One region of the Bacillus sp. CPT56D-587-MTF genome, then DNA from elsewhere that is predicted to be linked to it. Evidence: riboswitches for the same ligand, from Rfam matches in the RefSeq annotation. Region 1 holds a riboswitch; each other region holds the start of a gene.

Evidence for each region. Region 1 has a riboswitch for thiamine pyrophosphate ahead of thiC (phosphomethylpyrimidine synthase ThiC). Riboswitches for the same ligand answer to the same signal wherever they lie in the genome.
Region 2: it holds a riboswitch for thiamine pyrophosphate, as region 1 does, so the genes downstream of both, tenA (thiaminase II) here and thiC (phosphomethylpyrimidine synthase ThiC) in region 1, are expected to answer to the same signal.
Region 3: it holds a riboswitch for thiamine pyrophosphate, as region 1 does, so the genes downstream of both, AC3WVZ_RS00120 (MTH1187 family thiamine-binding protein) here and thiC (phosphomethylpyrimidine synthase ThiC) in region 1, are expected to answer to the same signal.

Annotation. Positions count from the first base shown of each region.
Region 1 covers NZ_JBYTEF010000001.1:4,853,739-4,858,815, forward strand. The annotation lists gene thiC (phosphomethylpyrimidine synthase ThiC) at 1-1,579, opposite strand, end outside; TPP riboswitch at 1,692-1,807, opposite strand; gene lldP (L-lactate permease) at 1,879-3,540, opposite strand; gene AC3WVZ_RS25105 (magnetosome magnetite crystal formation protein family) at 3,837-4,154, shown strand; gene AC3WVZ_RS25110 (metal-binding protein) at 4,225-4,716, opposite strand; gene AC3WVZ_RS25115 (YkvA family protein) at 4,767-5,077, opposite strand, start outside.
Region 2 covers NZ_JBYTEF010000001.1:2,244,206-2,249,282, reverse strand. The annotation lists gene AC3WVZ_RS11465 (heterocycloanthracin/sonorensin family bacteriocin) at 1-209, opposite strand, end outside; gene AC3WVZ_RS11460 (DUF3937 domain-containing protein) at 768-1,031, opposite strand; gene tenA (thiaminase II) at 1,429-2,118, opposite strand; TPP riboswitch at 2,246-2,351, opposite strand; gene AC3WVZ_RS11450 (D-alanine--D-alanine ligase) at 2,425-3,339, opposite strand; gene pdxR (MocR-like pyridoxine biosynthesis transcription factor PdxR) at 3,344-4,792, opposite strand; gene AC3WVZ_RS11440 (homoserine dehydrogenase) at 4,882-5,077, opposite strand, start outside.
Region 3 covers NZ_JBYTEF010000001.1:22,504-27,580, reverse strand. The annotation lists gene AC3WVZ_RS00145 (glycosyl hydrolase family 18 protein) at 1-311, shown strand, start outside; partial or broken gene AC3WVZ_RS00140 (P-loop NTPase family protein) at 755-949, opposite strand; gene AC3WVZ_RS00135 (ABC transporter ATP-binding protein) at 946-1,695, opposite strand; gene AC3WVZ_RS00130 (ABC transporter substrate-binding protein) at 1,692-2,690, opposite strand; gene AC3WVZ_RS00125 (ABC transporter permease) at 2,687-3,460, opposite strand; gene AC3WVZ_RS00120 (MTH1187 family thiamine-binding protein) at 3,432-3,752, opposite strand; TPP riboswitch at 3,854-3,955, opposite strand; partial or broken gene AC3WVZ_RS00115 (SDR family oxidoreductase) at 4,008-4,805, opposite strand.

The DNA.
Region 1 (5,077 bases):
CTGCAGGCAACGTTTCATCATGATATTCCATCGCACGTTCAGGATCTAAAGATAAATTAAATTGATCGCGCCAACGGAATTCGAAGCGTGCTTTTGAAAGTGCATCATCACGCTGATGAGCCGTTTTATGTCCTTTCGCAAGATCAGCCGCATGCGCTGCAATTTTATACGTAATAACACCCGTGCGTACATCATCTTTGTTTGGCAAACCTAAATGTTCTTTCGGCGTTACATAACAAAGCATCGCTGTTCCAAACCAGCCAATCATCGCAGCTCCAATTGCAGATGTAATATGGTCATAACCTGGTGCAATATCTGTCGTTAGCGGCCCAAGTGTGTAAAACGGCGCGCCCTGACAAATATCAAGCTCTTTCTCCATATTCTCTTTAATTAAGTGCATCGGTACGTGTCCAGGTCCTTCAATCATAACTTGCACATCATGTTTCCAAGCAATTTTGGTTAATTCGCCAAGTGTTTCAAGCTCAGAAAACTGTGCTTCGTCATTTGCATCTGCAATAGACCCTGGACGTAATCCATCTCCAAGAGAGAACGAAACATCGTACTGCTTCATAATTTCACAAATCTCTTCAAAGTGAGTATATAGGAAGTTTTCTTTATGATGGAATAGACACCACTGCGCCATAATCGAACCACCGCGCGAAACGATACCTGTCGTACGCTTTGCCGTGATTGGAATGTAACGAAGCAATACACCAGCGTGAATTGTAAAGTAATCAACGCCTTGCTCCGCCTGCTCAATTAACGTATCACGATATACTTCCCACGTTAAATCTTCTGCAATTCCGTTTACTTTTTCCAGCGCTTGATAAATCGGTACAGTTCCAACTGGTACAGGCGCGTTACGAATAATCCACTCACGCGTCGTATGAATATTTTTACCTGTAGATAAATCCATAATCGTATCTGCACCCCAGCGCGTTGCCCATGTCATCTTCTCTACTTCTTCTGCAATCGAAGAAGATACAGCTGAGTTTCCGATATTCGCGTTTACCTTCACATGGAAATTACGCCCGATGATCATCGGTTCAGCTTCTGGATGATTAATATTCGCTGGTAAAATAGCGCGGCCTTCTGCGATTTCCTTACGAACAAACTCCGGCTCTACCCCTTCACGAATCGCAACATACTCCATCTCAGACGTAATAATGTCATTACGTGCATAGTGCATTTGCGTAACGTTTGCACCTTGCTTTGCTCTAAGTGGCTTGCGATCCATCTGCGGGAAAACAGGTGTATGTTTCGAAGCCACTTTCACACCGTCATCCTCTGGTTTCACTTCACGCCCTTCGTATGCTTCTACATCACCACGCCCCAGAATCCAAGAATGGCGCGGCGTTGGAATCCCCTTTTCTAACTCCACTTTATACTCAGGATCCGTATAAGGGCCGCTCGTATCATACACACGAATTGGCGGATTTGGAACGCCATTCGTTTCGCTTTGTTCAATCTCACGCATCGGTACTTTCATACCTTCTCGTGGTCCATCCACATACACTTTCTTACTCCCTGGTAAACTCGATTTCAATTCAATTTGCTCAGCTGAAACAGACTGTTTCATAACCTTTGTTGCCCCCCTGTACGTGACAAGGACGAGATATGGCCAGCGTATGCCAAAATAAAAAGAGCCAGGTCCATAAAAAAATAAGGACCTGGCTCATAAAGACATCATTATGTAAAGCCGTTAACTTCCCTACGCTGGTACGAGCCAGATCAGGTCCAAAGGGTTAAGAAGTTCACGCGCTTCTCTCTCAGCCTACGCATACGTTAGGCACCCCTAGTTTATCACTGATTTAATTTTCAATACTTTCCCATCATACACCATAATCTGAAAAATTCAAAGCTTATTTCTTTTGCTCTTTACGGAATCATCCACGTTAAATAATACGCCTGCACATACGTCATAATACCAACAATAATTACGAAGAATAAGCTATGCTTCACTGTAAAACGGAACAAATCCGATTCTTTTCCAGCAAGACCAACCGCTGCACAAGCGATCGCAATCGACTGCGGGGAAATCATTTTACCTGTTACACCGCCTGTTGTATTTGCTGCAACGAGAAGCACTTCAGATACGCCGACTTGCTGCGCTGTAATGGCTTGTAAATTTGAGAACAGTGCATTTGCAGACGTATCAGACCCTGTTAGGAATACGCCAATCCAGCCTAAGAATGGTGAGAAGAACGGGAATAGTCCGCCAGTTCCGGCTAATGCTAACGCTAACGTAGAAGATAGACCAGAATAGTTTGCGATAAATGCAAACCCTAGTACGAATCCGATAGATAGAATTGGCATTTTTAATTCGCTTAACGTTTCTTTAAATGTCACTACTGCATCTTTTACATTCATTTTCAAAATAAACATGGAAATGATACAAGCAATTAAAATCGCCGTTCCGGTTGCTGATAATACATCAAACTTCAAAATTGCCTCGTAAGGCGTTGATTTATTTACAATCGGCTCTGCTTTCATTACTAGATTATGCAGACCTGGAATTTCAAACTTAAATACAAGACTTGCTAAAGCCCCTCCTGGAGCGAATAATGCCTTAAAGAAACTTTGGCTCCAAATGACTACCATAACCGTTAATACGATAAATGGAGACCATGCCTTCACTACTTTTCCAAACGTTAATTTCGGCATCGATGCTACTGTCGTTGTTGCTGCTACTTCACTATTTGCTTGCCCGGATTGATAAATTTCTTTCGGCTGCCAAACTTTTAAGAACAGCGCTAAACTAATTAAACTTACAAGTGCCGATGTAATATCCGGAAGTTCTGGTCCTAAAAATGTCGCTGTAATGAACTGCGTAATCGCAAATGAACTACCCGCTACAAATAACGCAGGCCACGTTTGTCGTATCCCCTTAAATCCATCCATTAAAAATACGATAAAGAATGGCACAAATAATGATAGGAACGGTAATTGATGCCCAGCCATTTGTCCAATTTTATGTGGATCAATACCTGTTACTTGTCCAGCAACTGTAATCGGAATTCCCATCGCTCCGAACGCCACTGGTGCAGTATTTGCAATCAAACAAAGACCTGCTGCGTATAAAGGATTTAACCCAAGCCCCGCAAGAAGTGCTGCTGTAATCGCTACTGGTGCCCCAAATCCTGCCGCTCCTTCTAAAAATGCTCCAAATGAAAATCCAATTAAAATAACAAGTAGACGATGATCGTTCGTAATCGATAATACCGATGCACGAATCACATCGAATTGACCTGTTTTCACAGAAATTTTATATAAAAATACCGACATAATGATAATCCAAGCAATTGGCCATAATCCGTATAAGAAACCATATCCGGTCGCTGCCATTGCCATCGTGAACGGCATTTTATAAGCGAATAACGCTACTAAAACTGTAAGTACAACTGTAATAAATCCTGCCACATACCCTTTCATGCGGAAAACTGCTAAAGCTAAGAAAAAAAAGATAATCGGAATAAGTGCTACCGCTGCCGAAATCCAAATGTTTCCGAATGGATCATAAACTTGTGTCCATGTGTTCATTGTTCTCTCCCCCTAAAGAATCCCCTTTTAAATAGAATAACCTCATCAATAGACTATCAGGTCATCATACCTTTAAGTCTAAAATAAAAAAACGTTTAAGAAAACGTTTTCAACAACTTTCATTTATACTGTACCATAACAATTTCCATTAAAAAAGATTTTTTTGAAAATTTTATCATTTGACGAAAAAATCTTACAAAATCGTCATGTTCCTGTAATGTTCATCGATAGAAAGCTTGCAAAATTTATTGCATAATAATAGTATAACAACGGACATTATTTATGAGGTGATATATATGAATGGAAACAAAATATTAGCTGCTTTATCGTACTTTAGTGTACTATTTGCCCCTATCTTATTCCCAATTATCGTTTGGATTGTGGGGGACGCTGAAACAAAGCCACATGCAAAACGTGCTCTATGGACACACATCATTCCAAGTATTGCTACATTTATCGGTGTAGCCATTTTAGGAATTATGGGCATGGGATCTGACCAAGCAGATGTAACACTTGGAATTGGATCAATGATTGTCTTAGCTATTTGCGGAATCATCAGCTTATACTACTTCATCTGGAACATTGTAAAAGGAATTAAAGTACTGAAAGCTTAATTTTAAACAAACGTTTGTTTAAAAAAGGACCCTTGCAAATTGCAAGGGTCCTTTTCCTAATTCGTTCACTTTATCTTCTGCGTTTCTTCTTTTTTCTCATCATTTTCTTTCGGCGCGTATTCACTTTATCCGCTATAATGTGAAGCGTACTTGCCACAACAATTCCCATTAAGAACGTTACAATTTCAACCTCATGTTTCTTCGCAATTTCTATTAAATTACCATCCAGTGCGATTACATTTAATAGAAATAAAAATGGAGAAAAGACGATTAACATGTACGCAATACGAATCACATCACCAAGTATAATCGTATGCGTAAAGAAAGATCGATGCGGCATTACTTTTTTATAAGGATACCAAAATATACGTAAGAAACCCCATTTGTTATAAGCATTACTGTACGTATCTAAATCTGGTGTTAAAAATGAAGTACCTACTAAAAAACCAATTGCAAAAGTTAATAAAAAATCAAAATTTGTTAATCCATACGAAAAGAGAAAAAACAAAACAACCGGAAGGGATATTAAGTTTATTTTCGTATGCGTTCTTCCTGATGGCATAATGCACTTCCTCGCTTACGTTCGTCCTGTCACCTTATGACAGGTTTCACCTATTGACCTAATTTCTGATCGATAAATGTTGTGTCTATATCCGAACCAAACCATTCTGCCAACTTCACTCGTGCCTTATCTTTCACATCTTCATTGACGTATAACGACACCTGTATTAGTGCGGCCGTTAACGCCCCTAAATCATCCGTATAGCCAATTCCAGCAATGAAATCTGGAATCGCATCAATCGGTGCAATAAAATAAGCAAGTGCTCCAATTACAATAATTTTCACTCGTTTTGGAACATCTGGTCTTTGCAAAACGTAAAACAGTAATAAACTTGCATAAATGACCGACTGCCCTGCTTGCT
Region 2 (5,077 bases), 2.6 Mb from region 1:
CAACTTCCGCAACCAAAACAACCGAAGCAACCAATACAACGGAATCCACCACAACGAAATCCGCCACAACGACCACAACCGCCACAGCGACGAGCAGCATCTTCAATATAGTAATATGGATATTGGTTTTGCTGGTCCCAATAGACAATATTTCCAGATCGGTAATCATTAAGACTTAGCGCTTGTAGTTCTTGTTGAAACTGATTCATTTTCATAACCTCCGTTTATAAAATACAACCTCATCGATGCTTCCCTATGTTTCTGTTCGTTACATCTAAGTAGGAATAGCGCTACAAACTAAGTTCAATACGTACACCAACAAAGTATGACTTATCACTAAATGATGCACCTTGTTCATATACCTATTTTTGCTATGGGCTCATTTTTATAAAGTGAAACTTTAATCAGTGGGGTTTTGTTCATCCCCTACCTAACTTCTTTGCTTCCGCTGAATTTTGAGGTGGGGGGCTTACTGCCCGGCAAATAGCGGGATAAATAAAAATTAAAAAATATGAATTCTAGCGTCATATCTTCATACTTACTAAGTTCAATTAATTTCTCAATAATTATGATGCCATGTCCTATATATTTCCGTGTGCTGCTTAGATTTTTCTGTACTGTAAATGGCTTTCGCTATAACACCTCCAAGTGACCGGTTTCTATGACAGATAAGAAATTCCTACAAAGAAAAAAGCCCTAATTAGGGCTTTTCATTCTATTTCTCCAGCAAAACTCTCTATGAAATTCCTAATAGAAAAAAGACACACTTAGATTGATGCGTCTTTTTGTGATGCCTCTTTTGTGAAATCATATAAAGCAATTGCGCCTAAAAGAACAAGTATACCTTGAGGAACATCTAGCAAAATGGTTTTCCAAATTTCTGGAATTACCCATTTAATATCTGCTGCTGTTTCAAGATATGTTTGGAAATAGCTGATTGTAAAATTAATTATCCCTAAAAATACAAACAACGATAAACCAAATCGAATTAATTTCTTATTTGTAAACATATAACACCTCTCAAAATTCATTGGATATTCCTGCTTTTGCTTCTTTATATTTCCATATATTTATATCTAATTTTAACACATAAAGAACTCAAAAAAATACGATATGCATATTTGCATATCGTATTAACAACATTCCATGATAATTTAGGAATTCCTGCGAAGAAAAAACAACTCCGTTACAGCTAATAGCTCGGGTTTCTTTTCTTATTTAACTTCATACCACCAACATTTACGTTCTTTAATTGTAAAATAAATGTGACAGAAGTTTATCCAGTTAATGCGTAGACAAGTAAATGAGCTAAATTATCGATATTCTATTTCGCCATATCCGTAGCACTAATAACTTTACGCAAATTTGACAAGAAAAAATATATAGATAGGTATGATCCAGACCTATCTATAACATTACTTCTATTCTTTATCCAATTACGTCTTTTACGTCTGTATCCACTGGCCACTTTTCTAATGTATAAGCCATTTCCCAAAATGAATATTCATATTGACTGCTAATAATAAAATGCTGTTTCATACGTTTGCGGTCTGCCTCTGTTACTTTTTCAGCGATAGTATCTAAACGTGTAATTTGTTCTTCAACTAGCGTACGGAACCAATCAGATCCATAAGCAGAAATCCATTCGTTATAAATTGGCTCTTCCGGCTGGCACTCTTTTAAGCGTTCGCCAATTTCATAATACAACCAATAGCAAGGTAAAATTGCTGCAATGATATCTCCTAAATGCCCTTCATACGCAGCACGATACATATGTGAAGTATACGCATATGCAGTTGGCGCAGGAATAAAATTATCTTTTTCTTCTTTCGTTATCCCTAGTTTTTTAGCAAAATTCTCATGTAAAGATAACTCTGCTTCATATGTATTTTGAGCATGATGTGCCATACGAGCTGTCGTCTCTAATTCAAGAGCTTTTGCAGCTCCTAAAGTTTGTACTCTAGCAAAATGACTCAAATAATATGAATCTTGAAGCACATAATAACGAAAACTAGCTAAATCTAACGTTCCTTCACCAAGTTTTTTTACAAAAGGATGGTTAAAACTCGCTTCCCAAATTGAATCTACTTCTTTACGTAATGATTGTGAAAAAGTCATTTAAATCCCTCCAATAATGTATAAAATATAAGTATTTATCCACAATTATTAAAGCTGTAAAATAAAAAAACTTTCTTTACAGGCGTAAAGAAAGTGAAATTGACAGTATTTATTTACTCATTAAATAGCAACGTCTTTCCCACTTCCCTACGCTGGCATTAACCAGATCAGGTACTAAGAGTCTCAAAATCACATTTGATCTCAGCCTATAAAAGGCCCCCCTAGTGGATAAATATTTTGTTTTTATAATGTATTCATCATAGCATACTTCGTGAAACTGTCAAAAGAATTCGTTATATAATCTCCTTAAAACCCTTCTTCATTTCTAACTTTTAATGATGTTTCAATAATCATATCTAATAGTTTGCTATAACTAATCCCCGCTGCTTCTGCACTTTTTGGCAATAAACTTGATTGTGTCATCCCTGGTAATGTATTAATTTCCATTACATATGGAATTCCGTCCTTCACCATCATATCAACTCTTGCATAAACACTACACTTTAATGCTTTATAACAAGCAAGTGACGCTTTATTTACACGTTCCTTAATTTCTGCTGGAAGTTCGATAACTTCCTCAACTGTACTAGTATCATCATATTTTGCATTATAGTCAAAGAACTCGGCTGCATGTCGAATTGAAACTATAGGTAACTGTTTTCCATCCAGAATTGAACATGTAATTTCATCACCTTTTATATACTTCTCAATTACTACTTCAGAATCCCATTCGAATACAGTTTCTAGCATTGAGATCAATTCATTTTTATTGTAAACGATTTTCACTCCGACACTCGATCCGCCAGAGTTTGGTTTTACTACTAATGGAAATCCTAACTTATCTAACTGGTCAAGCTTTAGATCCTCCATTTTTGTAAGTTCAATCCAATCTGGTGTTTCTACACCTTCATAACGTAAAATCTTTTTCGAAATATTTTTATCCATACATATACTGCTAGATAACATATTACTTCCGCTATAAGGAATCCCTAAACTCTCCAGTGTTCCTTGAACTGTCCCATCTTCTCCGTATTTTCCGTGTAATGCGAGCAACGCAAAGTCAATGTCTTTCGCTTTTTCAATTAAATCCATTTTTTCATTTAATGTAATTGGAACTATTTCATATTTATTTTTATCTAAATGAGCAATCATTTCATTCCCCGTCATAATTGAAACTTGTTTTTCAGACGATACCCCGCCCATAATAACACCGATTTTCATTTTCTCAACTCCAAATTTCATTTTTTAATGTATCACCAATTATTTTAATTCCCCGAACTATTTCTTCTTCTTTCAAGCGCGAAAAACCTAATCGGAAAGTGTTCGCTCCTTCTCCATCAGAGTAAAAAACATCTCCAGGTGAAAACGTAACGCCTTTCTCATAACACTTTTGTAAAAGTGTGCGGGCATTCATATGCTCTTCTAGCTCTATAAATAAATGAAGTCCACCATCTCCAGTCATTCTTTTAAAAGGAATGTACTGGTTACATGCCCCGACAGCTAACTCATATTTTTTCTTATAAACAGATCTTGCCTTTTTTAAATATTTTTCAAAATATCCCTCATGTAAATATTGAAACAGAACAGCTTGATCTAGCGTAGATGTGTGAATCGTTCTTGCTCTTTTTACGCTTTCTAAATAATGAATCAGCTCTTTATCTGCAATAATCCAGCCTACACGTAAACCAGGGAAAAGTACCTTTGAAAAGCTACTAATATAAATCACATTATTGCCAGCTCCCGCAAAAGTTAATAATGGAGCTAAATGTGAACCTGAATAACGTAATTCTTCATTAAATCCGTCCTCTATAATAGGAACCTTGTATTTTGAGAATAACCTCATCAATTCCGTTCTTTTCTCTGAACTCGTAACAATACCGGTTGGATTATGATAAGAAGGAATTAAATAAGCAAAATCAAAATCTTTTTCACGCAAACTTTTTTCAACTTCATTCGTATCAATACCATCCTCATGCATATCAATCCCATGAACTTCAAGTCCATGTAAACGGAAAAGCTTAAGTGCAGCGTGGTGAGTTGGATTCTCACAAATGACACGCCCGGATTTTTTTGATAAAGAAGAGAGTACAATATCCAACCCTTCTGTAAATCCATTTGTAATTAGAATATCTTTATTCGAAATGTCTACACCTTTCATTTCCATGTAATGAAGTAAATAATTCATTAACGGTCTATATCCCTTTGCATATCCGTAGTTCAATACGATGTCCCCTTCAATGGACATACGAGTAAGAAAAGCTCTTTTGAAATTTTCAACATCAAATAGCTTCTCATCCGGGGCTATACTATTAAAAACAATCATTTCCTTTGCCCAACGAACACCATGTTTCATTAAATCTAATTCGTCCGCTAATGCGGTCACTGTATTAAGTTTATTTTTCCAATCTATTTCAACAGACGAAGTGTTAGATATATCCACCTTCGCAACAAAGTTCCCTTTTCCTTTAACTGCATAAATGAGTCCTTCTTGCTCTAAATCTGCATAAGCAGCGAGTACAGTGTTTCTACTCACACTTAGTAATTCACTTAGTTCCCTTGTTGATGGGATTTTTTGATCCCCGAGCAAATGCCCTTTCATAATCATCTTTTTCAAATAGTCTTTTAATTGAATATAAACTGGACGATCTTTAACAACTTTAAAATCCTTAAACAATTCCTTACCCCCTGCAATCATTTTTGCATATTTATTTCATTCTCAAAAGGTCCACGACATATGTATTTTTTATAAAGGGCGGTACGGTCTTACAAATCTTTTCGATATAAGTTAATTACATCTTTTAAAGCTGCAGCTGCAGCGCCTCGTGGATTAGAAGCCCCACCAATTGTAGTAACTTGTCCCATCGTATCTGTAAAGAATGTAATTCCTTTTTCGGTCCCATTTACATTTGCTAACGGATGATCTTTTTCTATTTCGCACGGTTCAACATTTAAATTCACA
Region 3 (5,077 bases), 4.8 Mb from region 1:
CGACACCTCCTGATGGAAATGGTACTGCTACATTTTCAGTCACTTCGAATTGGGGCAGCGGTTATAACTTCTCGATTATAATCAAAAATAATGGAACGACTCCTATTAAAAATTGGAAATTAGAATTTGATTATAGCGGTAATTTAACACAAGTTTGGGATTCTAAAATTAGTAGTAAAACAAATAATCATTATGTAATTACGAACGCAGGATGGAATGGTGAAATTCCTCCTGGTGGATCTATTACAATTGGCGGTGCAGGAACAGGTAATCCTGCCGAACTTTTAAATACCGTCATTAGCGAAAACTAGACGTAATATCCATTAATTAATTCACTAAAGTTTGAATTTAGGTTTGAGCAATACCTCCTAAATTCAAACTTTTAATTTTACGAAAAATCAAAAATATCATAATAACCTATTATAATTATATTTAATTTCTAATATGAAGTTTATATGAAGTTCATTTGAATTTTACATGAATTTCCTTTAATTTCTATTGTCTTCCTATAATATCCATATTATCCTTTACATAAAGGAATTATTTTCATTCCATTTTGAACTATCTATATATATAAAGAAAGATAGTCACCTGTTAGGGAAAGGCTTTCGTATTATAAATATAACAAAAGAAAAAGCACGCTTATAAGCGCACCATAAGAGTGCTTCTTCATACAATTCTCATGTAAGAGTTCTCGAAAATCATGTTAATCACAAAGAAAAGGCATTAGCTCCTAAAAGCTAATGCCTTTTCTTTATTCATATTGTTCAGTATTCCAATCTTCTATATTCCATACTTTTGTTATCCACGATTCATAGAAAGAAGGTTCATGTGAGACAATTAAAACCGTTCCTTTGTATTGTTGTAACGCTTCCTGTAAAGCCATCTTAGTTTCTACATCCAAATGATTAGTCGGTTCGTCTAAAATTAAAACATCAGCTTTTTCTATTTTTTCATATAAGGAGCTAACACACTTAAAATCTCTTCTTTATCCTTTTTTAATTCGAGTGATGTTAACATATCCATCGTTCTCGGCCTAGGTAATTTCACTTGTACCTCGCCAACTATTGACGCTGGTCTTTGAGATAAAATAAATACGCGATCTGAAAGCAAGATTGCCTCATCTAAGTCATGTGTCACCATAACGATTGTTTGCTTTTCTTGATGCCAAGAGTTTAAAAGCCAGCTATGTACTTCCATTTTTGTAAATGCATCTAATTTACCAAAAGGCTCATCCAGCAGCATAATTGGCTTTTCACATAAATATGTGCGCAGAAAACTAATTCTTTGACGCATACCACCAGATAATTCATCTGGATAATGGTCTGCATATTCATCTAGTTGGAACTGCTTTAATGCTTCCATTCCTTCTGTCAGCCTTTGTTTTTTCGGCTTTCCTTCAATTTCTAACGGAAGAACGATATTTTGCAAAGCTGATCGCCACGGTAGTAATAAATCTTGTTGTGGCATATAACTAACAACATCTTGCTCTTGTACTTGCTTATCGTTATACGTTACGTTCCCGCTTGTTGGTTTTTCAACATTTGCAATCATGTTTAATAATGTGCTTTTCCCGCAACCACTTGGTCCTACAAAGGAAACAAACTCTCCCTCTTGTATAGAGGCACTAATATTCTCTAATACATTCTTTCCGTCAAAAGATTTCACTATATTTTTTATTTGTAATCCGCTCATTTTTCACTTGGAAGGAATTCATTTGTAAAAGCATCTTTTACATCGATTTTCTTTTTAATAACTTTGTTGTCATATAAGAAATTCATGTAATTCGTCCAAATTTCTTCCTTCTGTACTCCCCATGCTTTAGCATCATCTTGATACTTCGTACTTAACCATTTTTGGCTTTCTTGAACTAAATCTTTATTTACATCTGGAACAGCTTTAATTAAAATATCAGCAGCCTCTTTCGGTTCCTTAATTGCAAAATTATAACCTTCTGTCGTTGCACTCATAAACTTTTTCACAAAGTCTTTATCTTGCTTCGTATGTTTTTCACTCGTAATAATAACAGGACTATAGAAATCAAGCGCTGGATCTAAGTCCTTCACCATAATCGTATTTAACTCTTTTCCTTGGCGCTTCGCTTCAATACCATCCCAACCGTAATAAATCCATTCGAAATCTGCATCACGACCGATTGATTTAAAGAAATCTGTTTGTCCTAAGATGATTTTTTCAACTTTATTAAAATCAGCTTGATGTTTATCCATAATCGTCTTTAATGTCGCTTCTTCCGCTGGTCCTCCCCAGCCGCCGTAACGTTTACCTTCAAAATCTTTCGGTGACGTCATATTATCTTTCTTAAGCGATGCAAACGCTGAAGTGTTATGCTGAATAATCGCTCCTACAGATACAACAGGAATTCCTTCCACACGAGCTAACGTTACATTTTCTTGTGCGCTTATTGCGAAGTCTGCTTTTCCTGATGCTATCATTTGCTCTGCTGTTACATTGTCACCTGGTTGAATAATTTCTACATCTAATCCTTGCTTTTTGTAATAATCTTTCGTTTGCGCTACATACAAGCCAGTATGATTCGTATTTGGAAACCAATCTAATACTACTTTTACTTTTTGATCTTTACTTGCACTTTCTTCTTTCTTCGCCGGATTACATCCAGCCACACCTACCGCTACTAAGGCAGCTAACATAACTTTCAAACCTTTTTTCATTTTCTGCCGTCCTTTCTATATATCCATGGTGCTGTTATTCTTGCCATAAACTCTACGATAAAATACAGGCATAATGTCACCATAACGATGATTGCTGCAACACCAAATACTCGGGCAGTCAAAAAGGATTTTGTAGCCCTCGTAAGCATAACGCCTAATCCTTCACTTGCACCGAGCCATTCTCCGATAATTGCCCCCATTACGCTATATGTAACTGCAATTTTTAAACCTGAGAAAAAGTATGGAAGCACTGCTGGAAATTTTACTTTCTGGTAAACTTGCCATTTTGTCGCCTTCATTGTTTGTAACAGTTTCAACATGTTTTTATCTACTGTTTGAAAACCTTCTAAAATACTAAGCGCAATTGGGAAGAAACAAACGAGTATTACGACCATTACTTTCGGCAACATCCCATATCCAAACCAAATAATAAATAGCGGTGCAAGTACAACAATTGGAATTGTTTGCGAAATAACGAGCAATGGATTTATTAAAATACGAAATAACGGTATAACGTCCATAATAATTGCGATGCTCGTCCCCAATAAAATTGCAAAGAATAGTCCAATTATAACTTCCTGCAGTGTTTGCATCGTATTTGGTAATAGTAAATCTTTCATCCCAATTAATTCTTGAACAATGGCAGAAGGCTTTGGTAAAATCCACGGTTCGATTTTAAATAATGAAACAGATCCTTCCCATATCGCAATGAGAAGGATAAGCCAAATAGTTGTAATAAGTTTAGATTGCTTCTGGTTTTGCATATTCATCACGGTACTTCCAAACCTTTTCATCTATCGTTACACCAGTGCTTGGACGATAATGGATTTTAATAGAAGTAATCACTTCTTCTGCTCCAGCATCGACGCAAGCTTGTTGCGCACGTTTAACGACATCAAGAAGTACATCTAATTCTCCTTCCAAAGTTGTTTCCATTGCCCCTACTTCATAACGAACTCCCGATTGTTGCACAACTTCAATTGCTTTATCGACAACAGAATATACATCTTTCGTTTTTGCTTGTGGTACTACTGAAAATGACATTGTAACTTGTTGTGACATAATAAAATCCCCCTTATAAAAATAAATTTCAAAAATAAGAAAAGGCTTTCCTACTGCGTAGGAAAGCCTTTTATGCAAGTTATTACAGAATAACATATGCTACATCACTTTAAGTAACTCCCTACGCTGGCATTATCCAGATCAGGTTGAGGGTCGATGTTTACTTACATCCTCTCAGCCAATTGGCTCCCCGGTCCTTAATTCGTTTTCATTGTAGCATGATTTATTTTATTGAACAAACAAAAGCATGCATAATCATTTCATTATTTTTGGAAAATAACCAACTTTTTCACCATGAGCTAATAACTGCTGAATAAATTCTTTATTAATTGCTGGTACTATCAATTCTTTTTTCTTAATCCATTTATTCGTTCTACGCGTACCCATTACAATTTCAGATTGCTGCGCTCCATCTCCTGCAACTTGAGAAGCAATTAACTCTGCTATTACTTCATTTCCCTTCGCTAATGCAAGTCCGGTATTTACATATTCTGAAAGTGGAACCATTTCAAGATTGTATCCACACTCTCCAATTAGCTGTATAAATTGTTCAAACTCAATTTGATGTGGATGACAAATATGTAACGTCTCTCCTATAATTTGCGCATCTTGCAAATACGATACAATTGATTTACTAGCAAAATCAATTGGTGTGAAATCAACTTTCCACTTCACATTTGGTGCTTTCCCAATTAATAGCATTGTTTTAATAGGACGATAAAATGCGTTTCCTTCAATATTTTGTTGGAACGAACCTGTTTCTGAATGACATGCTAAATTACCTGCACGATAAATATTTCCACGCAAACCATTTTTCATTGCTTCACGAACAATGTTTTCCGCTTGTAGTTTACTATTTGAATATACATTCTCTAAGTCTACACTGTAATTAAAATCACCAGTTTTCATGTATGTATCCCATTGATCTACCGCTAATTCTAACGGGATACCAATTGTAGAAATAAAATGGAATGTAGCACCTTTCTCCGCTAATGTTAGCATACGGCTAGTTCCTTGGACATTTATATTTTCAAATTGTTTTACATCTCCAAAGTCTATTATTTATAAAACTTAAACTGCCTAAAAGCGTAATGAACCGCAACATTACGCAATTTTGTACTATATCGAAAATTATAAATGGCAACACTTTTCTGGTTATTTGTGACCAAATCCGTTACCGAAAAAATCGAAATAAAAACTAAAAAAATAAAAGAGCACAGCGTGTTAATAAAGTGGTGAGACACTTTATTAACCGTTCGCCTAACGTAACTAGGCAAACACCTGCTGTAACTCTTTATGTACCTTATTTTATCGTACATAAGGGT